2 linked regions of the Labrenzia sp. VG12 genome follow. The protein of the gene in region 1 interacts with the protein of each later gene in a pairwise test. Links are inferred from orthologs where the notes say so. Each region holds a gene or a part of one and is shown in the gene's direction. Other genes may lie near its edges. The genes, in order: CHH27_RS23150 and sfsA.

Region 1 (15,139 bases):
ATGGCGGTCCGGATGGCGGCGACGGCGGCAAGGGCGGCGACGTCATCGTCGAATGCGTCGACGGCCTCAACACGTTGATCGACTATCGCTACAAGCAGCACTTCAAGGCGGCCACCGGCATTCACGGCATGGGCCGTAACCGCACCGGGGCCCATGGCGATGATGTCGTCCTTCAGGTGCCGGTCGGCACGCAGATCTTCGAGGAAGACAACGAGACCCTGATTGCCGATCTGACCGAGCTGGGCCAGAAGGTTCTGCTTTTGAAGGGCGGCAATGGCGGCTTCGGCAACGCGCATTTCAAATCCTCGGTCAATCAGGCGCCGCGCCGGGCCAACCCGGGCCTGGAAGGCGAGGAAAAATGGATCTGGCTGCGCCTGAAGCTGATCGCCGATGCCGGTCTTGTTGGTCTGCCCAATGCCGGTAAATCAACCTTCCTGGCAACGGTCTCCGCCGCCAAGCCGAAAATCGCGGACTATCCCTTCACGACGCTCCACCCCAATCTCGGCATCGTCCAGATCGACGGCAACAGCTTTGCCATGGCCGATATTCCGGGTCTGATCGAGGGCGCACACGAGGGCACCGGTCTTGGCGACCGGTTCCTGGGCCATGTGGAACGCACACGCGTGCTGCTGCATCTGGTCGACGGGTCCGGCGAGGAAGATCCTGGCGAAGCTTATCGTGTGGTTCGCGGTGAACTCGAAGCTTATGGCGCGGGCCTGACGGAGAAGCCCGAAATCGTGGCGCTGTCGAAATGCGATGCGCTCAACGAGGAACTGATTGCCGAACAGGCCGCGAGCCTGGAGGCTGCCTGCGGCCAGAAACCGCTGATCCTGTCCTCGGCCAGCGGGCTGAATGTCGACCGGGCGCTGCGCATGATCGTGCGGGCCATCGACAAGGACAAGGAAGACGCTGCCAACCAGGTGCCTGCTCCCGAGCAGGAGGGCTGGCACCCGTAATGACCCGCAGCCTGAAAAGTTTCAGCCGGATCGTCGTCAAGATCGGATCCGCTCTTCTGGTCGAGCGCGGCGAACTGAAACGCGCCTGGCTGGACGCGCTGATTTCGGATCTGGCAGGCCTCGCCAAGAGCGGCGCGGACGTGCTGATCGTCTCCTCCGGTTCGATCGCGCTCGGACGCGGTATCCTGGGTCTGCCCAAGGGGCCGCTGAAACTTGAGGAAAGCCAGGCGGCCGCCGCTGCCGGTCAGATCGCGCTTGCCCAGGCCTATGCGGATGCGCTCGGTGCCCATGGCAAGAAGGCGGGTCAGATCCTCCTGACCCTCGGCGACACGGAAGAGCGCCGGCGCTATCTCAATGCCCGGGCAACCATCGGCACGCTGCTCAAGCTCGGCGCCGTGCCGATCATCAATGAAAACGACTCTGTCGCCACCTCCGAGATCCGCTACGGCGACAACGACCGTCTTGCCGCGCGTGTGGCGACCATGGCGAGCGCCGACTGTCTTGTGCTCCTGTCCGATATCGACGGGCTTTATACGGCCCCGCCCGCGCAGGACCCGGATGCGGTGTTCCTGCCCGAAGTCCCGCGGATCACCGCCGAGATCGAGGCGATGGCGGGCAGCGCCGGCTCGGAACTGTCGCGCGGTGGCATGAAGACAAAGATCGATGCCGGCAAGATTGCCACGGCCGCCGGAACCTCGATGGTGATCACCTCCGGCAAGGAACTCAATCCGCTGCAGCGCCTGGAAGAGGGCGCGCGCGGCACCTGGTTCCCGGCGCTCAGCTCTCCGGCGAGTGCCCGCAAGGCCTGGATCGGCGGTCATCTGGAACCACGTGGCCGGATCACGCTGGACGATGGCGCGGTAAAGGCCATGACCTCCGGCAAAAGCCTGCTGCCGGCAGGCGTTGCGGATGTTTCCGGCAGTTTCGGCCGGGGAGATGCCGTCATTCTGACAGACAAGGCCGGCCGCACGATTGGCCGGGGCCTGATCGCCTATGACGCGGACGAGGCACAGCTGATTGCCGGGCGCAACAGCAAGGAAATCGAGGCCATCGTCGGCTATCCGGGGCGCGCGGAAATGATCCACCGGGACGATCTTGTCCTGGAGGATGCCTTTTTATCTGGAACGCGCTAAAACGCGTTTGACTGAGCGGCTTGCCGGTGCGGCCGCGTGTATGGGAGTTGGAGAAGATGCTGGAAGTCGTCGAGGCACAGTCGACCGAGGAACTGATGGCGGAGATCGGGCAGCGCGCCCGTGCCGCCGGCCGGGTCCTTGCCACGGCCCCAGCAGAGCAGAAAGACCGGGCCCTGAAGGAAATGGCGGCAGCTGTCAGAGCGGCGACCCCGGAAATCCTGGCCGGCAACCGTATCGACGTTGAGACGATGACGGCCAATGGCCAGACGGCCGCCTTTCTGGATCGCGGCACGCTCAACGAGGAGCGGATCGAGGCGATTGCCGGGGCTCTTGAGGACATCGTCGCGCTGGATGATCCGGTCGGCAGCGTCATGGCGGCCTGGGAGCGCCCCAACGGCCTCAAGATCCAGCGGGTGCGCACGCCGCTTGGCGTGATCGGTGTGATCTATGAAAGCCGCCCGAATGTGACGGCCGATGCCGGTGCTCTCTGTCTGAAAGCCGGCAATGCGGTGGTCCTGCGTGGCGGCTCCGACACCATCCAGTCCAACCGGGCGATCCATGCCGCCCTGCAAAAAGGCCTGGCGGCTGCCGGTTTGCCGGAAGACGCCATCCAGATCGTGCCGGTAACGGATCGCGCTGCGGTCGGCGAAATGCTGCGTGGCCTGAACGGCAATCTCGATGTCATCGTGCCGCGCGGCGGCCGCAGCCTGGTCGAACGGGTGCAGACGGAAGCCCGCGTGCCGGTCTTCGCCCATCTGGAAGGCCTGGTGCATATCTTTGTCGACGAGGCAGCCGACCTTGCCGCGGCCGTGGACGTGGTCGTCAACTCCAAGCTGCGCCGTACGGGCATCTGCGGCGCCCTGGAGACACTGCTGGTGCACGAGGCAGTGGCGCACAGCCATCTGCCGGTGATCGTCAAGGCGCTGCAGGACAGGGACTGCGAAGTGCGCGGCGACGCTGTGGTGCGCGATATCTGCGAAAACATCGTTCCTGCCAGCGAGGACGACTGGTCGACCGAATATCTCGACACGATCCTGTCGGTAAAGGTCGTTGCGGATCTGGACGCGGCGATGGACCATATCGCCACATACGGTTCCAACCACACCGATTGCATCCTGACCGAAGACCAGGCGATTGCGGACCGGTTTCAGGCCGAAGTGGATTCGGCCATCGTGCTGCACAATGCCTCGACCCAGTTCGCCGACGGCGGCGAATTTGGCATGGGTGCGGAAATCGGCATTGCCACCGGTCGCATGCATGCGCGTGGTCCCGTGGGCGTCGAGCAGCTGACCAGTTTCAAATACAAGGTGCATGGCACGGGTCAGACCCGTCCGTGACCTTTCCCTGCATTCGTGAATTCAATGGCAAGAGGCAACCGGCATGAGCCCGCTTAGTCTGGGGGCGGAGCTTGACAGGGACTGGCTGAAACTGCCGCATGCCGAAGCGGGCAACCGCATCGGCATCTTTGGCGGTTCGTTCAATCCGCCGCATTCGGGGCACAGGCTGGTCGCCGCGACCGTGTTGAAGCGGCTGGGGCTCGATCAGGTCTGGTGGCTGGTGACGCCGGGCAATCCGCTGAAGAGCCATTCCGACCTGGCGCCCCTGGAAAGGCGCCTGCGTCTGACCAGCGACCTGGCGGACCACCCGCGCATGAAGGTCACCGCCTTCGAGCAGGTTCTGGGCACGCCCTATACCGCAAGGACACTGGTGGCCCTGCAGGCGATGCGTCCGGCCGTGCGATTCGTTTGGGTCATGGGTGCTGACAATTTAGCCGGCTTTCATTATTGGCAGGATTGGCGCGACATCGTCGGTTCGGTGCCGATTGCGATTGTCGACCGCCCCGGGGCCTCCTTGTCCGTGTTGTCGTCTCCAATGGCAAAAGCTTATGAAAAATATAGGCTTCCGGAGGAAGACGCGGCATTGCTGCCGAATATGCAGGCACCGATATGGACGTTTTTGCATACACCGCTCGACCAGACGTCATCGACGGACCTGCGGCGCGGCGCACCAAAATGATCAGCAGATTTACCGAGAATTCCGGGCTGTCTTGAAAATGCCAAACGGGAAGCGGTATTATAGGGACGGTCGCGACGAGCGCGGCCGAGGTACGGTCAACCGGTCCTGTTCCCAAAACGGGTGACGTATGAAGACGAACGTTTCTGTTCGTGACGACGTTGGGCTCAGGACGGCACAAACGGCGAAAGGCACAACACCTGACCATGACCTTTGAAAGCGAGCGGGCTGACATGTCCACTCCTATGACGGCTTCCGTAAGCGCAGATCTTGCGGCAGACCTCCTCGATACGGTCCTCTCCAGTCTTGACGACTCGAAAGCCGAGGACCTGGTAACTCTCGACATCGCAGGCAAGAGTTCGCTGGCCGATCACATGGTGATCGCGTCCGGGCGCTCCCATCGTCATGTGGGCGCAATTGCGGATCACTTGCTGAAGGACCTGAAAGCGGCCGGCGCCGGCAAGGCAACGGTTGAGGGCCTGAACACCTGTGATTGGGTACTGATCGACGCTGGCGATGTGATCATTCACATTTTCCGTCCTGAAGTCCGCGGCTTCTACAATCTGGAAAAGATGTGGGCGCCCGAGACGGACGACGCGCCGCAGTTTATCGGCTGAGGAGATCTGGGGTCCCGAAAGGGGCCTGGATCACCGTCTGATATTTTGGACCGGATCAACATCCGGCGAGGACTTTATGCGCTTCACGCTTTTCTGCATTGGCAAGATGAAGGCCGGTGCGGACAAAGAACTTTTCGACCGCTATCTGGACCGTGCGCGAAAGACCGGACGCGGGCTGGGTGTCACAGAGGTCGCTCTTCAGGAAACACCGGAAAGCCGCGCGCAGCGGCCGGACGACCGCAAGGCGGACGAAGCCAGGACCCTGCTTCAGGGGCTGGGCACCGGCGCGCGTCTGGTGGTCCTGGATGAAAACGGCAAGAACCTGACCAGCCCGGCCTTCACTCAGAAACTGGAAGCCTGGAAAGATGAAGGAGTTCCGGAGGTCGTGTTTGCGATCGGCGGAGCCGATGGCCATGGCCAGGAAGCCCTTGCCAGGGCGGATCTGAAACTGGCGCTTGGCGCCATGACCTGGCCGCACCAGATCGCGCGCATTCTCCTGGCGGAGCAGATCTACCGGGCGATGACCATTCAATCCGGCCACCCCTATCACCGGGTGTGATTGTCCGGGACAGAAGAGAGAAACCTGTTGGCACCGACCCTGGAAACCGAGCGCCTCGTCCTGCGCCCCATGAACATGGAAGACTGGCCGGACTACTGGCAGTTGATGCGGTCCGAGCGGTCCCGCTTCATGGGCGGGCCGCTCTCCGAATTTGCGGCCTGGGGCATGTTCTGTCACGACGTGGCGCAATGGTCGCTGATGGGTCATGGCGCCTTGATGATGGACCACCGGGAGACAGGGCGCTGTCTCGGCCAGGTCGGCATCAATCACGGGCCGCTTTTTCCCGAGCATGAGCTCGGCTGGTATGTCTATGAGCATGCCGAAGGACGGGGCTACGCGTTCGAGGCGGCAAAGGCCTTTCGGGACTGGGCGGCCGACACGCGAAAACTGCCGGCGCTGGTGAGCTACATGGATCCTGACAACATCCGGTCGGCGCGGCTTGCGGAACGACTGGGGGCTGTAATTGACCCGGGCGCTCCAAGGACGGATCCGCGCGACCTTGTCTACCGTCATTTCGGCCCCTGACAGGGGAACTGGCAGTCCGAAGACGACCGAAATCTGTTCCTCTGCGTCAGATGAAGGAAGTTTAACTTTGAAAATGGCCGGAAATGGGCACTCTGCCCGTATCTCGCCGCATTCGGGCCGTATCGCTTTTCGATTACCGGAAAGACAAGGTTAGGTCGAAAAGCGGTGCACGCGTGGAGAGTTTGTTAACAGGCCGGTCATCAGGGTAAACGCTTCGTTAACGCAGACTGTGTATCGCAAGAGAAGGATAACCTTTGGGAGCTGAGGCAGGTTGAAACCGGATCGCATCACGCATATGCGTCCAGATCTTGAGAAGCGGTGGCAGTGGCGACCGTTCTTGAGCGGCCTTGTTCTGAGCATGCTTTTGCCGGCGACGCCGGTCCTTGCTTCCGAAAGCGTGGATGAGACGACAGTCGAGAAGCCTGCGGTTGCTCCTGAAGTCAGCGCTGCCCTGGAGCGCAAGAAGGCGCGTGAACAGGAATTGGCAGCCCTCTCACGCGATATTGATGTATCGACGGACCGGCAGGCGGCAATTGCCCGCGAGATCCGGGCGCTCGACAGGGATCGCGAAACGCTCAACGCCAAGATCATCGGCACGTCCGACACGATCAGGGGGCTGGAAACCAGGCTGAGCGACACCGAGCGGCGCCTGCGCGCGCTTGGCGAAAACGAGGATGCGGTCCGGCTGTCGCTGATTGCGCGGCGGGACATCCTGGCCGAGGTGCTGGCGGCGCTACAGCGGATCGGCAAGCGGCCGCCACCGGCGCTGGCCGTGCGTCCGAGCGATGCCCTTTCAGCGGTCCGCAGTGCGATTCTGTTGAACGCCGTGATGCCGGAACTGAAGGTCGAGACGGAGGCGCTGGCAGCCGATCTGGAGGAACTTCACCGCCTGAAAGCGGTGATAGCGGAGGAAAAGAACCGTCTGCGCGGTGGTGCCATGCGATTGGCTGAGGAAAAGTCGCGGCTGGAGCTTCTGCTCAGCGCCAAAAGGCAGGAACATCAGAAGTCGGTTCGAGTCCTGAGAGAGGAAAAGGAACGCGCGGCTGAACTTGCGAACAAGGCGGGATCGCTGCAGGAACTGATCGCGAGCCTCGAGCAGGAAATCGAGAGCGCGCGCGAAGCAGCGGAAAAATCCCGCCAGGCGGCCCTGGACGCGAAACGGCAAGGCAAACGCAGTTTCGATCCGTTCAGCGATCCGGGCCGGCTCGCACCGGCGGTGCCGTTCCAGGAAACGCGCGGAAAATTGCCGCAGCCCGTGTCTGGCACCCTGTTGAAGGATTTCGGCCAGGAAGATGATTTTGGCGGTGTGACGGAAGGTCAATCTATTGCCACAAGGCCGGGCTCTAATGTCACGGCGCCGGCTGACGGCTGGGTGGTTTATTCAGGACCTTTCCGTTCTTTCGGTCAGCTCTTGATCCTGAACACGGGCGACGGCTACCATGTGCTCCTGGCCGGCATGGATCGGATCGATGCGGAATTGGGGCAGTTTGTTTTGACCGGGGAACCGGTTGGTGTGATGGGCGCGACCCAATGGGCGAGCGCTTCGACATTCGGCTTGGGCTCGACCCAACCGATCCTATATGTTGAATTTCGGAAGGACGGCCGTGCGATCGATCCCACGCCTTGGTGGGAACGCACAGAAGAAGAAAAGGCTCGCGGATGATACGGAAAACTTCCTTGCTGCTGGTGGGTGCCCTGATGGGAGCGGCAGCGGTTACGACACTGTCCCAGATGCCGCTCAATGTTTCGGGAGCCGCCAACGCCGCGGCCACCGACACGTACCGGCAACTGAACCTCTTCGGCGACGTGTTCGAGCGGGTCCGCTCCGACTATGTGGAAGTGCCGGACGATGCTCAGCTGATCGAAAGCGCCATCAACGGCATGCTGACCTCGCTGGATCCCCATTCCAGCTACATGTCCCCGAAAAGCTTCCGCGACATGCAGGTGCAGACCCGCGGTGAGTTCGGCGGCCTCGGCATCGAGGTCACCATGGAAGAAGGCCTCGTCAAGGTCGTGTCTCCGATCGATGACACGCCGGCAGCCAAGGCCGGTGTCCTGGCGGGCGACCTGATCACCTATATCGACGGCGAGCAGGTTCAGGGCCTCACCCTGAACGAAGCGGTTGAAAAGATGCGTGGCCCGGTCAACACCGACATTGTCGTGACCGTGCGCCGCAAGGGCCGTGCCGAGCCGTTCGACATCACCATCACCCGCGACATCATTCGCATCCGGTCCGTGCGCTGGCGCGAAGAGGACGATGTCGGCTATGTCCGCGTCACCCAGTTCAACGAACAGACTTTCGATGGCCTCAAGAAGGGCATTGAGGAAATGTCGGAGAAGATTGGCGACGACAAGCTGAAGGGCTTCATTGTCGATTTGCGCAACAACCCGGGCGGTCTGCTCGACCAGGCGATTGCCGTTTCCGATGCCTTCCTGGACCGCGGCGAGATCGTCTCGACCCGTGGTCGTGAAGCCGACGAGACCCAGCGCTACAATGCCCGTGCGGGCGATTTGACCGATGGCAAGCCGGTCATCATCTTGGTGAACGGCGGATCGGCCTCTGCGTCCGAGATCGTTGCCGGCGCCCTGCAGGACCACCGCCGCGCAACCATCCTGGGCACACGGTCCTTCGGCAAGGGCTCCGTTCAGACGATTATCCCGCTGGGTGCAAACGGTGCCATCCGCCTGACCACGGCGCGGTATTACACACCGTCGGGAACCTCCATCCAGGCCAAGGGCATCGTCCCGGACATCGAGGCGCTGCAGGATCTTCCTGAAGAGCTGGTCGGCCGCGTCGACACCAAGGGCGAAGCGGGCCTGCGTGGCCACCTTGAAGCTGATGGCGAAGAGCAGTCCGGCAGCCAGGCCTATGTGCCGTCCGACCCGGACGAGGACACCCAGCTCAAGCTCGCGCTCGATCTTCTCCGCGGCGTACAGGTCAACAGTGCCTTCCCGCCTGTCTCCGACAGCGCTGCCGTCAAGAACTGATGCCAACGAGGCGCGTCGCCAATAGGCGGCGCGCCGGTCTCTTTCGTTTTCGTTCTGCGTATTCCAACAACAACACGTCTCCGGCCGGCGGCCGGACAATTGACTCAGGACGGTAATGTCGAGCGAAGATCTCACAGCTCCCCTAGGTATGGGCAAACGGCGGCTCGTCAGGCTGCCGTTCGGTCTGATCGGCGTCGGCATCTTGAGCGTCATCTTCACGACAACGCTGATCTGGATCGCGGTCGTGGATGACCCGTTGGGCGGAGAACCGGTAGCCGTCCTGCCTCTGGATGCCGTTGTGGAAGGCGTCACGTCCCAGGACATTGAAGTCGTCGAAATCCGTCCGGGTATTGGCGACGATCTCGGCCCCAATCTGCGTCCGGAAAGTGCCAAGGACCTGATGGGTCCGCGTTATGACATGATCCTGCGGCCGGACGGTCTGGGCCCCGAGGCACCCGTCACCAGCCTGTCGATCAATCCGGACAGCCGTGTCAGCGAACGGTCCGATTATGGCTTCCTGCCCAAGGTGAGCGAGGCAGGCGTGCGCCCGCTGGATGCCTATTCCCGCCCGGTCGTGAACGAGTTCAAGTCGATCCCGAAAATTGCCGTCGTCATCACCGGGCTGGGCCTCAGCGAGACCGGCACCCAGAACGCCATCTCCAGCCTGCCACCGGAAGTTACTTTCGCGCTGGCGCCCTATGGCGAAGACCTGGATCTGTGGATGCAGCAGGCCCGCACCAAGGGCCACGAACTGTTGCTGCAGCTGCCGCTCGAACCTTTTGATTTTCCGGACAACGACCCGGGGCCACACACACTTCTGGTCAGTCTCAGGCCCGCGGAAATGCTCGACCGGCTGGCTTATCTCCTGACACGCGTGACCAACTACGTCGGCACGATTCCTGAAATGGGCGCGCGGTTCACGTCGACCAAGCCGTCCGTGGAGTATCTCTTCGAGAAGCTGAAGTCCCGTGGCCTGATGTTTGTCGACAACGGCACGTCGTCGCGGTCCATCGCGGCCCAGATGGCCACGGACAAGCGCCTGCCGTTCAGCGGTGTGGATGTGGTTTTGGACGAGGTACCAAGGGACGACAATATCGACGCCAAGCTGTTGCAGCTGGAAGGCATCGCCCGGTCTCGCGGGATTGCCGTGGCCGCCGGTTCGGCACTTCCCGTGACTGTACGCCAGCTGCAGGAATGGGTACAGGATCTGGAAGAGCGCGGTCTCCAGCTGGTGCCGATCAGCGCCACCATCGACCGGTAGTTTTTGATCTTTTGAAACAGGTGACATCGTGACGAAGCTTGAACTCGGACCGGGATTTCCGGTCCCTTCTGAGGGGCTTCCCTATCGCCCGTGTGTCGGCATCATGCTGATCAACAGGGACGGTCTGGTCTGGATCGGCAGCCGCGACGATGGTGGCAGTTCCTCGAATTACGAATACAGCTGGCAGATGCCGCAGGGCGGCATCGACAAGGGCGAGGCTCCAGAGCCCGCGGCTCGAAGGGAACTTTACGAGGAAACCTCGATCAGCTCCGTGACCCTGCTGGAAGAGGCGCCTGAGTGGTTCGCCTACGACTATCCGCCCGATGTCGTCAAAAAATCGCGCAAGGGCAAGCACCGGGGACAGGCGCAGCGCTGGATCGCCTATCGATTCGACGGGTCCGACGACGAAATCAACATCCTGACACCGCCGGACGGCCATTCGGCGGAATTCTCGCAGTGGCGCTGGGAAGAGGCAAACCGGCTGCCGGAGCTGATCGTTCCGTTCAAACGGCCGGTCTATGAGCGGGTGATTGCCGCCTTTTCACACCTGACGGCCTGATCCGGCGGCCGAGGACGCCATCGTTAAAGCGTCAGCATTTGAAGGCCGTTTGTCGTTTTTCAAACAGACAGACCGCATCCGCATCGCTAACATCGCGCCAATTCAAGGGCTCACCGGTCACCTGGAACACAGGATCGGCCGCGGGGCCCCGACAGGCACGATGCGAGCGCGGACGCGACATCCAACGCGCGCTCATGAGGAATTGGGAGGAACGCCAATGTCTTTCGGCAAGGGGCTTTCACGCAAGCCGTCCCAGACGAAAGGGCGTCAATTGGAAGATGCGGCACTGGCCGAGGTGCAGGCGCTTCTGGGCGATGAGCCGCGTCGCCGCGATCTGTTGATCGAACACCTGCACAAGATCCAGGATGCTTTTGGATGCCTGGAAGCACGCCACCTCAAGGCGCTGGCAGACGAAATGAAGCTGTCGCAGGCCGAGATTTACGAGGTCGCCAGCTTCTACCACCATTTCGACATCGTGCGCGAAGGGGACGCCAAACCGGCGCCTTTGACGATTCGCGTTTGTGACAGTGTTGCTTGCGCCCAAAAAGGGGCAGATGCGCTGGCAGCTGCTCTGGAAGGCGGTGTTGACCCTGCCAAGGTTCGCATCCAGAAAGTGCCCTGCATTGGCCGCTGTGCCGGAGCGCCGGCCGTTCAGGTCGGAAAACGTGCCGTCGACAATGCCTCTGAACTCTCCGTACGCGCCGTTCTCTTTGAAGGGGAAACCGCGGCAGAGATCCCGGATCACGTCAAACTCGACGCCTATCGTGCGGGCGGCGGTTACAGGCTGCTGGACCGTGTCCGGGCAGGCGAGCTGGACGCAGCGGCGATTGCCGACATGGCCCTTGAGGCCGGCTTGCGCGGTCTGGGCGGGGCCGGCTTTCCGACCGGTACCAAGTGGAAAATCGTCAACGATCTGCCCGGCCCGAAATATCTGACCATCAACGGCGACGAAGGTGAGCCCGGCACCTTCAAGGACCGCTATCATCTGGAGCGCGATCCGCACCGGCTTCTGGAAGGGGCCCTGATCGCCGCCCATGCTATCTCCGCGGACCGCATCTACCTTTATATGCGCGACGAATATCCGGCGGTGCTGGAGATCCTGAAGACGGAAATCGAAGCCCTGCGGACGGCAGGCATCATCACCTCCATCGACATCGAACTGCGCCGTGGCGCCGGGGCCTATATCTGCGGCGAGGAAAGCGCGATGATCGAGTCGATCGAAGGCAAGCGCGGCCTGCCGCGCCACCGTCCGCCCTTCATCGCCCAGGTTGGTCTGTTCGGCCGCCCGACCCTCAATCACAATGTCGAGACCCTGTTCTGGATCCGCGACATCGTCGAAAAGGGGCCGGAATGGTTTGCTGCCCAAGGCCGGCGGGACAAAAAAGGTTTCCGGTCCTTTTCGGTTTCCGGCCGGGTCAAGGAGCCGGGGGTCAAGCTGGCACCGGCCGGCGTCACAATGAATGAGCTGCTGACCGAATTCTGCGGCGGCATGGAAGACGGCCACAGCTTCAAGGGCTACCTGCCGGGTGGCGCGTCCGGCGGTATTCTGCCGGCCTCGCTCGCCGATGAGCCGCTCGATTTCGGCACGCTCGACAAACACGGCTGTTTCATTGGCAGTCACGCCATCGTGGTCTTTTCCGACCAGGACGACATGCGCGATGTGGCCCTCAACTTGATGCGTTTCTTCAAGCACGAAAGCTGCGGCCAGTGCACGCCGTGCCGGTCGGGTACGGAAAAGATGGAACATCTTCTGGCCGAAGGTGACTGGGACGAGGCAAAGATCGCCGATCTCGATGAGGTGATGCGGTCCTCGTCCATTTGCGGTCTCGGCCAGGCGGCCAGCAACCCGGTGGCTTCAGTTCTGAAATTCTTTCCTGAGGAGTTCGGCAAATGAGCCAGATCACCTTCTCTCTTGATGGCAAGAACGTCACCGCCGAGGACGGCGAAACCATCTGGCAGGTGGCCAAACGCGAAGGCGTCGCCATTCCGCACCTTTGCCACAAGGACGCGCCCGGTTACCGCTCCGACGGCAATTGCCGTGCCTGCATGGTCGATATTGAAGGTGAGCGTGTGCTCGCCGCCTCCTGTATCCGCGCACCGTCCGAAGGCATGGTCGTCAAGACCGCGACCGAACGCGCCGAAAAGGCTCGTGAGATGGTCTTCGAACTGCTGGCCGCCGACCAGCCGTCCCGCGACCATCACCCGGATCCGGAAAGTGACTTCTGGAAATGGTCCGATGCGATCGGGGTGACCTCCAGCCGCTATGCACCGTGCGAAAAGCCGGCACAGGACATTTCGCACCCGGCAATCGCTGTCAATCTCGATGCCTGTATCGCCTGTAACCTGTGCGAACGCGCCTGCCGTGAAGTTCAGGTCAATGACGTCATCGGCATGGCCGACCGCGGCGCGCACACGGTACCGGTCTTCGATCTGGCCGACCCGATGGGTCTGTCCACCTGCGTTGCCTGCGGTGAATGTGTTTCTGCCTGTCCGACCGGCGCGCTCATGGAAAAGAGCCTTCTTGATGCGACGGCCACGAAGCGGGAAGTCTTTGCCGAAGAAACCGTCGACAGCGTCTGCCCGTTCTGCGGCGTCGGCTGCCTGACGTCCGTTTCCGCGAAGGACGGCAAGATTGTCAGCGTCGAGGGGCGCAATGGCCCGGCCAACGAGAACCGGCTCTGCGTCAAGGGCCGCTTCGGCTTTGATTATGTCTCCAGCCCGCAGCGCCTGACCAAACCTCTGATCCGCCGGGACGATGCCCCGAAAGGCCGTGATATCTCCATGACCCTGGAGAACCATCTCGACTATTTCCGCGAGGCGACCTGGGACGAAGCGCTGGACAGGGCGGCAAGCGGCCTGAAGGCCTCGTTCGAGGCCAAGGGCGGCGCGGGCATAGCCGGCTTCGGGTCTGCCAAGGGCTCCAACGAAGAGGCTTATCTTTTCCAGAAGCTGATCCGCCAGGGCTTCCAGACCAACAATGTCGATCACTGCACACGTCTGTGCCATGCCTCGTCCGTGGCAGCGCTCATGGAAGGCATCGGCTCCGGTGCGGTGACCGCGCCGTTCAACGCCGCCGAGGATGCCGATTGCATGATCGTCATCGGTGCACGTCCGGCACAGAACCATCCGGTCGCCGCCACCTATATCAAGCAGGCGGCCAAGAAGGGCACCAAGCTGATCGTGATGGACCCGCGCGGTCAGGATCTGATGCGCTACGCGGAATACGGCCTGAAATTCAAGCCGGGCACCGATGTCGCCATGCTGAACGCGATCCTCAACGTGATCATCACCGAGGAGCTCTATGACAGCCAGTATATCGCGGCCCATGTCGACGGCTTCGAAGCGCTGAAGGAGAAGATCCAGGACTTCACGCCGGAAGCCATGGAACCGGTCTGCGGTATCGACGCTCAGACCCTTCGGGACGTTGCCCGCCTTTACGCCACCAGCGCCCGGTCGATCATCTTCTGGGGCATGGGCGTTTCCCAGCATGTGCACGGCACGGACAATGTCCGCTGCCTGATTGCCATGGCACTGACCACCGGCCAGATCGGCCGGCCGGGCACGGGTCTGCATCCGCTGCGCGGGCAGAACAACGTTCAGGGGGCGTCGGACGCCGGCCTGATCCCGATGGTCTTCCCGGACTATCGCTCCGTGGAAAACCCTGACATCCGCTCCGAATATGAAGATGCCTGGGGTCGCACGCTCGACCCGGTGCGGGGCCTGACCGTCGTTGAGATCATGGACGACATTCTGGCAGGTGGCATTGAGGCGATGTTCATCCAGGGTGAGAACCCGGCCATGTCCGACCCGGACCAGAACCATGCCCGCAAGGCGCTGGCGAGCCTGAAGCACCTGGTGGTGCAGGACATTTTCCTGACCGAAACGGCCTGGCACGCGGATGTCATCCTGCCGGCCTCTGCCCATGCGGAAAAGCTTGGCACCTTCACCAATACCAACCGCCAGGTCCAGATCGGCCGGCCGTGTGTGCCAATGCCGGGCGAGGCCCGCGCCGATTGGGAAATCCTGATCGAGCTGGCCAACCGGCTGGGGCTAGGCTGGTCCTATGACGGCGTTCCGGCAATCTACGAGGAAATGCGCTCGCACATGGCTTCGCTCCAGAATATCTCCTGGGAGCGGCTGGAACGCGATGGCACGGTCACCTATCCGGCCGACGCGCCGGACGAGCCGGGCAACGAGATCCTGTTCGGCCAGTCCTTCCCGACGGCCGATGGCCGCGGCAAGATCGTGCCCACCGAACTGGTGCCGCCGAACGAGGTGCCGGACGAGGATTACCCGATGGTGCTGACCACCGGCCGCATGCTGGAACACTGGCACACAGGCGCAATGACCCGGCGTGCCGAGGTGCTCAATGCCATCGAGCCGGAACCGGTTGTCTCCATGAACCCGCGCGACATCAAGCTCCAGGGTCTGGAGATCGGTCAGCAGGTCACGGTCGAAACCCGCCGCGGCGCGATCACCCTGACCCTGCGCGCCGACCGGGACGTTTCGACCGGCATGATGTTCATCC
Region 2 (15,152 bases), 3.2 Mb from region 1 along the record:
TCGGCCTCGATGCTGCGGACCGTGGCCGCCGGCAGCTTGCGCACTCCGTTCAAGATGGTGCGCGGAGCAGGAACAACTGCGTGCCAGCTCATGTAGTGGTGCAGGGCGACACGGTCGATCGACGTATCGATCCCGCCGCCCGCCAGAAGCGCCGGCAGGGAGGAGGCAAACGCGAGGCGGTTGCCGGCTTCGCTCAGGTAAAACGGCTTGATACCGAAGCGGTCGCGGGCCAGGTGGATGCGGCCACTTTCATGTTCGTGAATGGCAATGGCAAACATGCCGTGAAAGCGTGCAAAACAATCCTTGCCCCATTCCGCCCAGGCTTTGAGGATGACTTCGGTGTCACTGGTCGAAAAGAAGGCATAGCCTTTTGCCGTCAGGTCTTCGCGCAGCTCCTGGTAATTGTAGATGCAGCCATTGAACACCAGTGACAGGCCCAGGGCCATGTCGGTCATCGGCTGTGCGCCGCGTTCACTCAGATCGATAATTCTGAGACGCCGGTGGCCGAAGGCGACCCGGCCACGCTGGGTGACACCCATGCCATCGGGACCGCGGGCTTCCATTGCATCGGCCATCCGGGAGACCCGGACAACATCCGCCTGTTCGCCACCAAAAACCACTTCGCCGCAAATGCCGCACATATTGACAAATAACTCCGTTCCTTGAGAAGACGGAGACTATATAGAACTCTAATCGTTAGAGTTCAAATGAATAGAGGTGTAACGATGCAGGCGATGGAGTCATCGCAAGTGGTCAAGGCCATCCGGAAAATCGTTCGGGCCATTGACTTGCGCTCTCGGGAGGTGTCCAGGCAGACAGGTCTGACGATCCCGCAAATTGTTGTTTTGCAAGGCGTTCGCGACCTTGGTGAAGTCACGACGAAAGCCCTGTCCGAGAATGCCGATCTGAGTTCGGCGACCGTCGTGACAATTCTCGACAAGCTGGAGGAAAAAGGGCTTATCGAACGCTACAGGTCGGTCTCCGACAGGCGAATCGTGCATGCGAGGCTGACCGCTGACGGGGAAACGATTGCGTGCGATCTACCGGGCCTGCTGCATGAAGAGTTTGAAAAAAAATTCGATGCCCTCGACCCGGAAGATCGTGCGCAACTGGTTTCCTCCATTGAGCAGATTGCCGAAATGATGAATGCCCACAAGCTGGATGCCGCCGCAATTCTGGTAACGGGCAAGTTGCCTGACTGACGGCCTGTGGATCCGCGGAAGGAACTGGGGCCCTTGGTCAGGCCCGCTTTCTTTCGGATATCCCAGACAATGGTTTGCCAGAATCAGCAAGGGTCTTCTGAAAGGCCGAGACGCGGTCCCGGAGTTCTCCGGCAGGAACGGCCGGTGAGCAGTAGAAGCCCTGGAGGCCGTCGCAGCCGAGCGCCGCGGTCAGGGCATATTCTCCGGCAGTTTCCGCACCTTCGGCGATCACCCGGAGGCCGAGGCTGCGGCTGAGGCCGACAATGGCTTCAAACAATTGTCGCTTTTGCGGATTCTCGTCGGCTTTCGTGAGGAACGCCCGGTCGATCTTCAGTTCCTGGAAGGGGAGCCTGTGAAGATAGATCAGGGAGGAATAGCCGGAGCCGAAATCGTCGAGGGACAGCTGGACACCAATCTGTTGCAGGTCTGACAGGATATCGAGAACCGTCACCTCGCTGGTGTCGAAAAAGACGTTCTCGGTGACTTCCAGGCAAAGAACATGCGGTGGCAGGCCGTAGGTGTCGAGTACGTTGCGGACCGTATCGGCGAAGCTTGGCTGACGGAATTGCAAGGGTGAGACATTGACCGACACCTGACGGAAGTCGAAGCCTTCCTGGCGCCAGGCTGCCGCCTGCTTGCAGGCCGCTTCCAGCACATATTGACCCAGTTCCAGCACAAGGCCGGTTTTTTCGGCAATCGGGATGAATTCTCCAGGTGGAATAAAACCGCGCTTTTCGCTCGGCCAGCGGATCAGGGCCTCCACGCCAACCAATCGTCCGTCCACTGGCCGGATTTGCGGTTGGTAATGCAAAAGTAGCTGATCTGTCTTCAACGCGGCACGCAAAAGCGTTTCCGTCAGCATCTCCTTCTGGATGCGTTCGTTGAGGGGCGGCGCAAAAAACTCGTAGCGCGGGCCTTCCTTCTTCTTGGCCGCTCGAAGCGCAAGGCCAGCGACGCGGTGGGCCGTTTCAACATCCTCGGCGTCCCTTGGAAGGAGCGCAATTCCGATGCTCGGCTCAACCCGGATTTCCCCTTCTTCCAGGTGAAAGGGGGAGGAAAGCAGTTCAAGCGCCTTGATCGCGTAGTCCTCTGCAATGGCTCCCTGGCTGTCAAATGGCAACAGAATGCAGAAGTCATCGGCCGAAATCCGGGCGATCTGGGCCCTGGGACCAAAAATGTTGGCAAGACGCGCATAGGCCTGAAGCAGGATCCGGTTGCCGACCTGCTGGCCGAATGTGTCGTTGACCTTGGCGAAGCCGTTGAAATCGAGATGGATCAGGGACGCCGAGGCCCTGTTCTGCTTTGCGCGCAGCAGGGCCTTGCGAAGATCCGAGAAATACTGGGCGCGGTTGCCCGCTGTCGTGACAGGGTCGGTATAGGCAAGCTTGTGCAGCTTGTCCTGCAGATCCGTCACTTTCTCAAGGCCGTGTGCAAGGTCGCCAATTTCGTCGCGGCGTTCCGTGTGTGGAATGTTCTTGGTCTTGGTGCCTCCCGCCAGGTCGTTGGCAACACCTGCAAGCTGGCGCAGGGGCAACAGCTCGAACCGCAAAAGGAGGCCGCCAATCAGAATAACCGCCGTCAGGATGACAATCGCCGCCGACAGGATCCGCGTCTTCAAGCGGTTCTCCGCATGGGTCAGATCATCGACCCAGCCGACATCGACGGCAACGGCGCCCGCAACCTTGCCATCCGCCGTCAGGATGGGCGTCAGATAGGCCAGCCGAAGGCGGCCCTGCACGGGCACATTGCCGATATAGGGATGGCCTGCAGCCAGGCTGGCATAAGCCGGATGGCCCTCGCCCAGCGAAAAAGCGGGCGCCGGACCGCCGTCAGGAGCCTTGAAGGTGGTTGCAAACCGGTCGAAGGTGGCCGTTTCCTCGGACCACTTGAACAGGTTGGCAGCTCCCTGATTGGTTCTCCCGATCGCAGTGACCAACTGGTTGAACTGGTCGCTCGGTTGCAGCGGGAACCGGGTGGCGTCAGCAGCAATCCTCAGCGATACCGGGTTGTTGTTGCTGTCGAACTCGGGGTGGAAAACGAAGTCTGTGCCAAAACAAAGAATCGCGACGGCGCTCCGCGCGGCGCGGTCGATCCGGATGGAGGCGTTTTCCTTGGTCGTTCTGGAGAGCTCAAAATAGCTCAGGCCGGAGACAAGGCCGATACTGCAGAGGACCAAAATGACCAGAATGGAGCTGATCCGGAATACAAGCGTATGTAGACCCAACCGTTTAATTTCACCAATTCCTTGTCAAATTCACGTATAGATCGTTCTTTTTGGGTAGACACGTAAAAGTAAAATCCAATCGCTACGAAATTCTGAACGCGCGGTAATAAAATACAACTTACTCTGGGTCAGGTTGTGGTTTTTCGTGCCAGCCTCTTCTCCCCGCCTGTGTTCTGCCGGGGAAGGCGCAAGCCCCCCCATTGGAAAATCAGCCGAAAACGGGTAGGACGGGGTCTGAAGCGGGCTATCGATCGCCAACCGTCCGCGTCGGTTTTTGGGATGAGTGCCGCTTGATTTCTTTGCGACCCGTATTGAACGTCCTTGGCTTCCTGTATGTCGGGCTTGCCACCGCCATGCTGATTCCGGCGATTGTCGACGTTGCGCAGAAAAACGCGGACTGGCAGGCCTTTGTGTTTTCGGCGCTGCTGACCGGGATGGTCGGCATGCTCTTGTCCATTGCCGTGGGCGGAGCCCTGCGTGAAGGCCTGGACACACGGCAGACCTTCATTCTGACTACGCTTGCCTGGACGACGCTGCCCGCTTTCGGAGCCTTGCCGTTCTTGTGGCTGGGCGTTGGGTATGCCGATGCCGTTTTTGAGGCCGTATCCGGCTTTACGACCACAGGTTCGACCGTTCTGACGGGCCTTGACGGCTTGCCGCCGGGTCTTCTTGTCTGGCGGTCCCTGATGCAGTGGATGGGCGGTATCGGGATTGTCGTTATGGCGATCGTGCTTTTGCCCTTCCTCAGAATCGGCGGAATGCAGCTGTTTCAGAGTGAAAGCTCGGACAGGTCGGAAAAGATCGTCAGCCGTTCCGTGGAACTGATCCGCCTGATCGGCCTGGCCTATCTTTTCCTGACGGTCTCCTGCATCGCGGCCTATCTGGCGACGGGCATGGAGCTGTTTGATGCCTTCAACCATGCGCTGACCACGATTGCGACGGGTGGATTTTCCACCCATGACCTGTCCTTCGGGTATTTCACCAACCCGGCATCCGGCTGGGTGGCAGTGTTTTTCATGGTGGTCGGCGCCTTGCCCTTCGTGCTGATCGTGCAGGCCTTGCGCGGTCATCCGCTGTTGCTGTGGCGCGACCCACAGGTTCGGGCGCTGCTCGGCTTTCTGGCGCTCGTCTCGCTGACGCTGACGGTCTATCTCGGCATCAACATGCAGTTTCCCTTCGATGAGGCGCTGCTGCGTGCCACTTTCAACGTGGTGTCGGTGGTCACCGGGACGGGCTATGCGCTCGGCGACTTTTCGCAATGGGGCGCGCCGGTTGTCGGCATCACCTTGCTGCTGATGTTCGTCGGTGGCTGCACCGGATCGACAACGGGCGGCATCAAGATCTTCCGCTTTCTTGTCTTCTTCGGCACGGTCAGGGCGCATCTGCGCCGCATGGTGCGCCCGCACCGGATCATGTCGGAAGAATATGGCGGCACGCGGCTGACACCGGAATTGTCATTCTCGGTCCTGGCGTTCCTGGTGGTCTATCTGGGGTCCGTCGGCATCATTACGGTTGCGCTGTCGTTTTTTGATCTCGATCTGGTCACGGCCGTCTCCGCCGCGGCGACGTCCGTCGGAAATGTCGGGCCCGGGCTCGGGCCCATGATCGGACCGGCTGGTCATTTCGCGCCGCTGCCGGACGGCGCAAAGTGGTTGTTGTCCTTTGCCATGCTTTTAGGCCGTCTTGAACTGTTCACGGTTCTGGTGCTGCTTGACCCGGATTTCTGGTCCAAATAGGCCTGAAGCGTCTTTCCACCTTCCTGCATGAGGATTGCCCCGCATGAAGTTCACCGCGCCACTGGTCGGCGGCCGGCTCGAGAAACGTTACAAGCGCTTCCTTGCCGATGTTGTCCTTGAGGACGGCAGTGCAGTTACGGCCCATTGCGCCAACCCGGGCTCCATGCTGGGGCTGAAGGAACCGGGGTCCCGGGTCTGGTTGTCGCTTTCGGACAATCCCAAACGGAAGCTCAAATACTCCTGGGAAGTGATCGAAGCAGACGGCGCGCTGGTCGGCATCAACACCGCGCATCCCAACAAGCTGGTGGAGGAAGCCCTGGAGGCGGGCCGGATCGACGGGCTGTCCGGCTTTGCTTCCCTGCGCCGGGAAGTCAAATACGGCAAGAATTCCCGCATCGATATCCTGCTGGAAAGCGATGCCGGGGCAAAGACCTATGTCGAGGTCAAGAATGTTCACCTCATGCGTCAGCCGGGGCTTGCGGAGTTTCCGGACAGCGTGACGGCGAGAGGGGCCAAGCATCTCGGCGAGTTGGCGGACATGGTTGCCGACGGACATCGCGCTGCCATGGTCTTCCTGGTCCAGCGGCCCGATTGCGATCGCCTGAGCCTTGCAGGCGATATCGACCCGACCTATGCGGCAGCATTTGCAGCCGCGCGTGCCGCAGGCGTGGAGACCTATGCGATCGGTTGCGATGTCCGGCTTGACGGGATCGACGCCATCAGGCCGGTGACCCTCGAGATTGCCTGAATGTTTTTTGAGAGTTCAGGCCTGACGGACCACGATCGGCGTGCCGTTCGGGACGCGGTTGTATAGATCGATCACGTCCTGCTGCAGCAGACGCACACAGCCGGACGAAACGGCTTTCCCGATCGACCAGGTATCTGCAGTGCCATGAAGGCGGTAAAGCGTGTCGCGGTTGCCTTCAAAGATGTAAAGCGCCCGTGCACCAAGCGGATTGTCGAGGCCGGGCGGCATGCCTTCCCGGTATTTTTCAAGGTCGGGCTGACGCGCGATCATCTCTGCCGGAGGCGTCCAGGTTGGCCAGGCCCTCTTGTGCTGGATCCTGGCGCGGCCTCCCCAGGCAAAACCGGCACGGCCGATGCCGACGCCATAGCGCATGGCCTTGCCGCCCGCCATGGTCAGGTAAAGAAACCGGTTCGGCGTGTCGACGATGATCGTTCCGGCAGGTTCAGGGGCAGAATAATCTACCAGCTGGCGGTAGTAGACCGGATCAATCTTGCTCAGGTCGATCGCCGGAAGCGGGAAACGCTCCCCGGGCATGGCCCGGTACATCTGTGCAAAATCCGAGGAGACCTTCACACCATCGGCACCAGGGGTGCCCGGACGCGCGGGCCGGGGCGGCAGCTGCGCCTGGTTCTGGCAGCCTGCTGCGAATGCCGCCGTGGCAAAAGCAAGAAACTGGCGTCGGTTCAGCATTCCCATTTCCATTCACGTGCTGACACACGGGGTCACGCGGAAGCCCGGGCACAGGATAGGCGACTGTTTGCCTGTGTCACCCGATTGGCCTTGGCTTGTTTCACGTCAGTTTGCAGCGATTCGGTGTCGCAGATGCAAATCGACCGGTCAAACATGTGTCCGACCGGTCGATGGATGCTTGTTCAGGATGTTCTCTGCGAATGCGCAACAATGGCGTCACCTCCAGGTGACATCCGTATTTGAGCCCGCAGCCGGTTTTTCCCGTTCGGGCGGATCAGCCGGCGGTGTCCTTGGAAAGTGGCGGCTGGAACTGCCAGCCCATGTCCCAGGGGAAATAGATCCAGGTGTCCTGAGACACTTCGGTGATGAAGGTATCCACCATGGGCACGCCAACCGGCTTTGCATAGACGGTGGCATAATGGGCCTTGGGCAGCATTTCCCGGACCACCTTGAGGGTCTTGCCCGTGTCGACGAGATCGTCGATCACCAGAACGCCGCTGCCTTCGCCACCTTCCAGATCCACAACTTTCGGGTCGATCGGCTTGATGACCTGCAGCGAGCCCTGGTTGTCATAGTCATGATAGGAGGCAATACAAACGGTCTCGATCGTTCGGATGCCCAGCTCACGGGCGACGATGCCGGCCGGCACCAGGCCGCCGCGGGTGATGCAGACGATGGCCTTCCACTCACCCTCACTCGACAGCCGCCAGGCGAGGGCCCGCGAGTCCCTGTGGAACATGTCCCAGGAAACCGGGAAAGCTTTGTTTTGGGCGGGGTTTTCCATATCTCTTCCTTCAAATTGTCCGGCAAATTATCCGGTGAGCTCGGCAACGGCAGCGGCGACATCGCCAACAGCCGCCTGCAATACGGCCTCGTTGCGCGAGCGTATGACGATCTGGGTGGTGAATTTTCCATCGCTGGCCCGCGGGTAGGACCCGATCAGCGTTTGGGGATGCGCATCCTGGATGGCGGCCAGGCGTTCGGCGATCCGGCTCTCCGGCATGTCCGCCGCGACGGTTTCCGACAGCATCTTGGTGCCGGTTGCAAGAGACGGGGCCAGTGCATCCATCATGGCCTGCATGATGGACGGCACACCTGCCATCACGTGAACGTTGCCAATTCTGAAACCAGGGGCCTTGGAAACCTTGTTCTCGATAAGGTCGGCGCCTTCCGGGATGCGTGCCATGCGCTGGCGCGCCGGGGTGAACTGGCCCGGCAGATAGTGCTTTTCAAGAATGGCGACGGCACGCGGGTCAAGGTTCAGCGGCACTTCGAAGGCGTCCGCAATGCTCTCGGCCGTGATGTCGTCATGGGTCGGACCGATGCCGCCGGAGGTGAACACATAATCGTATTTCTGCCGGAGGCTGTTCACCGCGCCGACAATCTCGGGCTTTTCGTCCGGCACGATCCTGACTTCCTTGAGGTCGATGCCAAGGGAGGTCAGGTAGTCGGCCAGGAACCCAATGTTCTTGTCCTTGGTACGGCCCGACAGGATCTCGTCGCCGATGACCAGAAACGCTGCGGTTACAACGTTGTCTGCGTTCTGACCGGTCATCTTGAAACTCCCTGACATCTGATTGGGGATTGGCTTTAGCCCAGCTTATCGCACGGCTCAAGCAAAAGCGCTGTCTACTGGTGCAGCGTCCAGCCATAAATATCGTCGTACCGGCTTGCCAGGGACGTGGGTTTGGACAGACGCAGAACCATATCGCGTGCAAAGGCCATGGCGCCGGAATAGTGGAACGTACGGGCGTTGCCGAAGGAAATGTCCTGCACATGCGCCACGCGCGATTTCCGTTCGCGCTCGAAGGCTCTCAGGGCAGCCGGAATATTGGTTGCGTCTGCGGGCAGGTGGTTGGCAAGAACGGCGGCATCTTCAATGGCCATTGCCGCACCCTGGGCCATGTAGGGCAGCATCGCATGCGCGGCGTCGCCGAGGAGGGCGATATGGCCGTGAGACCAGGGGGCAGTGGCCTTGACGCTGCACAGGGCCCATTTGAGCCAGTGATCCGAGGACCTCAGAAGATTGCGGACATCCGTCGGCCAGTTGGCGAACTGGTGCAGCAGGGCTTCCTTGTCTGCCGGTGCGGACCAGGTTTCATCCTGCCAGGCTTCCGAGGTCAGCGCGACAATGTTGAGTTCCCGGCCGCCCTTGACCGGATAGTGAACCAGATGCGAGTCCTCATTGAGCCAGAGACCCGCATCGCCGAGCCAGCGTTTGGGGACGGCATCGACAGGCAAGGTTGTGCGGTAGGCGACTTGCCCGCTGAAATGAGCATTCTCATGGCCCGGCACAAGCTGTCGCACCTTCGACCAGACACCGTCCGCACCGATCAGGGCCTTGCAGTTCTGATGACCTGTGACCTGATCGTCCTGGAAAATGCATGACAGGTGGTCATAGGGGGAGGAGGTCAGATCCACGATCTCGCAGCCGAGCCTGAGCTCGATGCCTTCCACCGACTTTGCTTTTCTGAGCAGCACCTGTTGAAGGTCGGCACGGTGGATCTGCCAGAACGGGTGGCCGTGACGTTCTTTCAGGAAATTCCCAAGACGCACAGTTGCCAGTTGCCGGCCCGACGCCCCTGACCAGATACGCAGATTGTCCGGGGCACAGGCGTGGGGGGCGAGATCTTCCAAGACACCGAGCTGGTCGAGAACCGAGCAGGCATTCGGAGACAGCTGAAGTCCGGCGCCGACTTCCTTGAGAGCCCTGGCCTTGTCCATCACGATGATGGAATGACCGTTTGCCTGCAAGGCGAGTGCGGCCGCGAGGCCGCCTATGCCAGCGCCAGCAATGACGATCGGGTGGTCAGCCTCACCATTCGTGCTCATGTCACCGCTTATAGCTTATGCGGCGGCCGGCGCCCAGCTGCAATCAGCAGGCGAGGACTCGGTTGCCTGCAAAGTTGCATCGAACTTGTAAAGCGTGGAGCAATAGGGGCAGACCACTTCGTTTTCGCTGCCCATGTCGAGGAAGACGTGAGGGTGGTCAAACGGCGGATTCGCGCCAATGCACATGAATTCCCGTGCACCGATGGCTACGGAGTCATGTCCGCTAGAATTCTGAAAGTGCGGGACGACCTGATCCGCCATTGTCAAATTCCTCTTTATCTCAAGGGCCAGCTCTCAAATCCGGACCCCGATACCAAATCTTGCGGACCATATCCACTCCTGCCCGGTCTGTGTAGAGGCTTTGTGCCGCGGTTCACAGGCGAGGGGCGTGGCGCATTTTGATTTGGGCTTTGCCAAGAGGCGGTAAACCGCTTAGGGTAGGGACTAATTGCGTTTTCCGTTTACGTAAGGGTTAACTTGTTCATGCCGCAGTTTGAGTTTGATGGTGTCAGGATCGCCTATCTGGACGAAGGGGAAGGCGACCCGATCCTCCTGATCCACGGTTTTGCATCCAACAAGCAAGTGAACTGGCGGTATCCCGGATGGGTGGATCTCCTGGTGAAGGACGGACGCCGTGTCATTGCGATCGACAATCGCGGTCATGGCGACAGCCAGAAATTCTATGATCCTGCCGCCTACGGGGCACCCGTGATGGCGGAAGATGCGCGCCGGCTGCTGGATCACCTCAAGATCGAACAGGCGGATGTGATGGGCTACTCCATGGGAGCCCGGATTTCCGCGTTCCTGACGTTGAACCATCCGGGCCGGGTGCGCCGGGCCGTCTTTTCCGGACTGGGCTACGGCATGATCACCGGGATCGGGGACCCGGAGCCGATTGCAACAGCCCTTGAAACCGAACGACTGCAGGATATCAGCGACCGGACCGGGCGGGCCTTCCGTGCCTTTGCCGAACAGACGGGGTCGGACCGACGCGCGCTGGCGGCCTGCATGCGGTCGTCGCGCCAGAAGATCAGCGAAGAGGATGTCGCCCGGATCGAACGGCCGGTGCTGGTTGCCGTCGGGACCAAAGACGATGTTGCCGGTTCTCCGCAAAAACTGGCGGCCTTGATCCCGCATGCGGATATTCTGGAAATCCCGGGGCGCGACCACATGGTCGCCGTTGGCGACAAGGTTCACAAGCAGGGCGTGCTGGCCTTCTTGAACAACGTTGACGCTTAGAAGCTGGTCCTGGTGCTGGAGGAGCACCTGCCAAGGCTATTGATCGGTGGGAGGTTTTATGGGTCCGAAACGGGTTGAATTCCAGGGAGCGGAGAAAAACGGTCTGATCGCAGACCGCTATGGCGCGGGTGAGCAGCCGGTTATCATGCTGCATGGCGGCGGTCAGACGCGTCACTCCTGGGACGCTGCCTCAAAACGCATCGCCGATCTTGGTCATCCGGTCTATTCGCTGGACCAGCGTGGACACGGAGAAAGCGGCTGGGTCGCTTCGGGCAATTATGCCTTCGACGATTTTGCCCGCGATCTTGTGGCCGTCACCCGGCAGGTTGGCGCCCTGCATCGCCAAAAACCGGTTGTGGTCGGCGCGTCGCTGGGTGGGTTTGCCGGTATGCTTGCGGAAGGCCGCGAAAATCCGGGCGGACTTGCCGCTCTTGTGCTGGTCGACATCACGCCGAGGATCGACATGGACGGCGTCAGCAAGATCCTCGGCTTCATGGGCGACCGGGTCGATGTCGGGTTCGACACGGTCGAAGAGGCAGCCGATGCCATCGCCCGCTATCTGCCCAACCGGGCCCGGCCGAAGGACCTGTCGGGCCTGTCCAAGAACCTGCGTCTTCACGAGGATGGCCGGTATCGCTGGCACTGGGACCCGGCTTTCCTGAAGACGGACCGTCACAGCAATCCGGATCAGGCGGCGGCTGCCCAAGATGAAATGAGTGTTGCGGCCGGTAATCTGAAGCTGCCGGTGCTGCTCATTCGCGGCCGGAACTCCGAGCTCGTGTCCATGGATCACGTGAAGGAGTTCCAGGCGCTGGTGCCACATGCCAGGTTCACCGACATCCACGATGCCGGTCATATGGTGGCCGGTGACAAGAATGATGTTTTCGCCGGAGCGGTGGAAGACTTCCTGATCGCGCTGAAGGCCGATGCCGAGCCTGCGTGAGGTCAAAGGCGATTCTTTTCAAAGGGATGCGGGAGCACTCTGAGAAAGTGAATCCGGTCGGCTGCCGGCATCAGGACCCGTTGAAACGAGGCCGTCGCTTCTCCAGAAAGGCCCGGCAGCCTTCCCTGTAGTCCTCGCTGTCAATGCAGCGCTCCGCGTCACGCCGGAGCTCGGCGAGCTTGCCGTCAGTCCCTGTTGCCGCCAACTGGTTGATCGCCTGCTTTGCAGCTTTCAGCGACAGCGGAGCGTTGGCGCACAGCGTGGCCGTGAGGGCTTCGATCCGCTCGTCCAGCTTGTCATCCGGCACGACTTCATTGATCAGGCCGATGGCGAGCGCCTGATGCGCCGCAAGCCTTTCAGCCGAAAAAAGCAGTTTCTTCGCTTCGGATGGCGAAACGGCTTCAAGCAGATCGCCAAGTGCTTCCGGCGGATAGGCAAGCCCCAATCTGGCCGCCGGTATGGCGAAGAAGGCCGATTGTGCAGCGATCCTGAGATCGCAGGCAAGCGCAAGCCCGAGCCCGCCGCCAAGGCAAGGGCCCTCAATGGCGGCAATGACGGGAACCGGCAGGCTTTTCAGGGCCCTGAAGGCCGCGACATTGATGTCGTCATACCGCTTTGCAGCCTCTGGCGTGGAGCGTATGGCTTCGAATTCGGAGATGTCGGCTCCTGCACAGAAGCTCTTGCCGCCGCTGCCGCGGACCACGCAAACACGGATCTCCTTGTCTTCTCGCAGCTCTTCAAGTCTGGCGGGGAGCGCCTGCCAGGCGGCCAGGGGAAGCGCATTCTTTTTCGACGGCGCATTGAGCAGCAGTTCCGCCACGGCGCCGCGCACCGTCAGCCGCGGGTTGTCCGTTGATGGACCATCAGGGGAAAGCAGGGTCATGCATGAGCCTCGAATAGGGAAATCATATATGCAACAGGTAGGAATTCTTGAACCTTGCGGGTTCATTTAAGGGTTTCATATCTGATATCAGCAAGTTTGATTTTGGAATATCAGACGACAGTCCTATGTTTAGGCTGTTGTGACGGCTTGAAAAGGAGACAGGCCATGTCGGCACCGATCAGCAAGTCCGACTTGAAACAAGTTCCGACCCATGATCCGGTCTGGCGGCAATTGCGGGAAGAAGCGCAGGCAATGGTGGCGGATGAACCCGCCCTGTCATCCTTTGTCTATGAGACGGTGCTCAATCATGACAGCCTGGAAGAGGCCGTTCTGCACCGCCTGGGCGACCGTCTTGGACGGGACGTCGTATCCGCATCGCTGATCCGCCAGACCTACCTCGAAGCCCTTGCAGACGAGCCCGAGCTCGCCAAGATCTTCCGGGTCGATATCGTGGCGGTGTTCGATCGCGACCCGGCCTGCTTCCGCTATCTGGAACCGGTTCTCTATTTCAAGGGTTTCCACGGGTTGCAGACGCACCGTCTGGCAAACTGGCTCTGGCGCAAGGGGCGCAAGGATTTTGCGCTCTATCTGCAGAGCCGCGCGTCCGAAGTGTTCCAGATCGACATCCATCCGGCCGTTCCGGTTGGTCGGGGCATCTTTATCGACCACGGCACCGGCATTGTTGTCGGTGGCACGGCGGTGATCGAGGATGAAGTCTCCATTCTGCAGGGCGTTACGCTTGGCGGTACGGGCAAGGTCGGGGGCAACCGTCATCCCAAGATCCGACACGGCGTGTTGCTCGGTGCAGGCGCCAAGGTGCTCGGCAACCTGGAGATCGGCCATTGCTCGCGGATTGCCTCCGGCTCCGTTGTTCTGAAGGATGTGCCGGCGAACACGACCGTGGCGGGCGTTCCGGCGAAAATCGTCGGGGAAGCAGGGTGTCCGGAACCCGCACGAAGCATGAACCAGCTTCTTGGCGAGGAAGACGGGGATAGCTGACGGAAAGGCTTTGGCAAAGCGGCCCGGTCCTGTAGGGTCCCGGCCAGTCAAAGCCCCAGTCACTGTCAATGGCTACAACAGGAGATCGCCGTGAAGCCTGATGAAATCCGCAAGATCGAAGCGTATCTGCGTTCGAAATTCGAGTTGCAGAGCCTTCAGGTCCGCGCTCGCCCGCGCAAGGACGACTCCGCCGAAGTCTATATCGGCGAAGAGTTTATCGGCGTGATTTTCCGGGACGATGAAGATGAGGATCTGAGCTGGAACTTCCAGATGGCGATCCTGGAAATCGACTTGGAAGACGTCTGAACGGCGCAGTTCGATAGATTGAATGCGTTAGGCGGTCTCCCCGGAGGCCGCCTTTTTGCTTTTTGAACTGCCGGTGGTGCGTCAGCTTGTTCGCCGAAGTCAATTGGCTGGGATACGCAAGTCCGAGACACGCTTGAGGATGTCCCGGTCCAGCCGGCGCCAGTCCGGCAACAGGGACTGGTCGAAGCGATAGCGGAGTTCCAGACCGGCCTCGAGCCGGAGCGCGCGATGACAAAGTGCGGATTGGCTCGATGCTTCGATCCGGCATCTTGCAATGAACCCGTTCTGTCTTGCCGGGTCAAAAGCAACAAGGTCGGTCACCGGGGCGCCCCGAGACGACAGAGTGAGGATTTTCAATCCGTCCGGCCCTGTCAGTTCACCGCCTCTGGCAAGGCGCCTGAAAAAGGGCTCAAGACGCGCCCGCAAGCTCTCCCGTCCCGGATTGCTGTCCAGATCGATGACGATGAGATCCTGGTCCGTCCTGTCAAGCAGACCCTGTTCAGCCGTGAGACCCGGCCACTGCACTTTAAGACGCAGTGCACTCAGGCGGGTAATGTCCTGCTGCGACAGGAACCTTTGGTGGCCGGGCGCAACAAGATCGCTTGTCAGGCGAAATTGCGCCGGGCCGATCGAAACCGTGACCGGTTCCGCCATCTGAGCAGGGGAAGAGGGAGCCCAGGTTCCCGTAAATTTCAGCGTCTTTTGCGCCAAATGCGCCGCACCGAGAATGAAGAGTGCCAAAAACAGCAAATTGAAAAAGCGCGGTTGGAATTTGCTGGGTTCCGGCAGCGTGACGGGGATCATTGTTCCGCCGTCCCATTCAGGACCGCCCCCTTTTGGCACGACATGTCCAAAAACGGCACAGATGTCCCGTGCGGAGATGTCATGTCATCCGCGGAAACCGGCAGAATGTCTGGATTTTCGCCCATTTGCCTTTCCGGCACAGTCTTTGCACTTGACCCTTTAGGAATTCTTAATCACTTTCCAAGGGAAAGAGTTAACAAGGGGTTAACGGGCGTGCTGTTCAATCTTCTAATCGTTGGATACATTGCCTGCGCGGGCTTTGTCGCCGCCGGCGTTCTGGGCAGCCTCTATCAGCTGGTTACCCAGGAGCCTCCGAAATTCAGCCTGGCCGGCGAAGGTTTGCTGGCGTTTCTTGCGGGCATCTTCCTGTGCGTCTTTGCCGGTCCTTTCATCATCATGCGAAATGCCATTCGGGGCCGCCGGATTGAAAAACGGCCGCTCGGCTGGCTGGTTGCCTCTTCCACGATCGCGGGCATGTGGAGCATGTGCTCCGGAGTGATGGTGATGAATGTGGCCCTTGTCATTGTCGGCTACAGCTGATCCGTC

The links.
Region 2: the proteins of CHH27_RS23150 (region 1) and sfsA interact in binary tests that used the Escherichia coli proteins (3 or more experiments, as listed by UniProt). The link is inferred for Labrenzia sp. VG12 from one-to-one orthologs.

The regions. Positions count from the first base shown.
Region 1 is NZ_CP022529.1:5,004,174-5,019,312, forward strand. What follows is about bases 1,453-4,285. They hold CHH27_RS23150 (glutamate-5-semialdehyde dehydrogenase), read left to right. Parts: upstream 1,453-2,145; coding sequence 2,146-3,426; downstream 3,427-4,285. Other genes in these bases: proB (glutamate 5-kinase), read left to right, coding at 1,453-2,089; CHH27_RS23155 (nicotinate-nucleotide adenylyltransferase), read left to right, coding at 3,470-4,105. Also shown: GTPase ObgE, read left to right, coding at 1-956; more of proB, read left to right, coding at 956-1,452; rsfS (ribosome silencing factor), read left to right, coding at 4,336-4,719; 23S rRNA (pseudouridine(1915)-N(3))-methyltransferase RlmH, read left to right, coding at 4,796-5,278; CHH27_RS23170 (GNAT family N-acetyltransferase), read left to right, coding at 5,306-5,803; CHH27_RS23175 (murein hydrolase activator EnvC), read left to right, coding at 6,141-7,466; CHH27_RS23180 (S41 family peptidase), read left to right, coding at 7,463-8,791; CHH27_RS23185 (divergent polysaccharide deacetylase family protein), read left to right, coding at 8,907-10,052; CHH27_RS23190 (RNA pyrophosphohydrolase), read left to right, coding at 10,081-10,611; CHH27_RS23195 (NAD(P)H-dependent oxidoreductase subunit E), read left to right, coding at 10,829-12,505; fdhF (formate dehydrogenase subunit alpha), read left to right, coding at 12,502-15,139. UniProt on the Escherichia coli protein: Catalyzes the NADPH-dependent reduction of L-glutamate 5-phosphate into L-glutamate 5-semialdehyde and phosphate. The product spontaneously undergoes cyclization to form 1-pyrroline-5-carboxylate.
Region 2 is NZ_CP022529.1:1,785,034-1,800,185, reverse strand. Bases 4,212-7,057 are described here. They hold sfsA (DNA/RNA nuclease SfsA), read left to right. Parts: upstream 4,212-5,205; coding sequence 5,206-5,910; downstream 5,911-7,057. Other genes in these bases: gpt (xanthine phosphoribosyltransferase), read right to left, coding at 6,875-7,057; CHH27_RS08310 (L,D-transpeptidase), read right to left, coding at 5,926-6,600; CHH27_RS08320 (TrkH family potassium uptake protein), read left to right, coding at 4,212-5,162. Outside these bases: CHH27_RS08335 (N-acetylglutaminylglutamine amidotransferase), read right to left, coding at 1-641; CHH27_RS08330 (MarR family winged helix-turn-helix transcriptional regulator), read left to right, coding at 726-1,202; CHH27_RS08325 (EAL domain-containing protein), read right to left, coding at 1,240-3,426; more of CHH27_RS08320, read left to right, coding at 3,738-4,211; more of gpt, read right to left, coding at 7,058-7,384; CHH27_RS08300 (molybdopterin-binding protein), read right to left, coding at 7,412-8,155; CHH27_RS08295 (FAD-dependent monooxygenase), read right to left, coding at 8,230-9,432; CHH27_RS08290 (zinc-finger domain-containing protein), read right to left, coding at 9,448-9,693; CHH27_RS08285 (alpha/beta fold hydrolase), read left to right, coding at 9,916-10,671; CHH27_RS08280 (alpha/beta fold hydrolase), read left to right, coding at 10,730-11,614; CHH27_RS08275 (enoyl-CoA hydratase), read right to left, coding at 11,685-12,497; cysE (serine O-acetyltransferase), read left to right, coding at 12,663-13,496; CHH27_RS08265 (DUF3126 family protein), read left to right, coding at 13,587-13,802; CHH27_RS08260 (hypothetical protein), read right to left, coding at 13,902-14,606; CHH27_RS08255 (hypothetical protein), read left to right, coding at 14,820-15,146. UniProt on the Escherichia coli protein: Binds to DNA non-specifically. Could be a regulatory factor involved in maltose metabolism.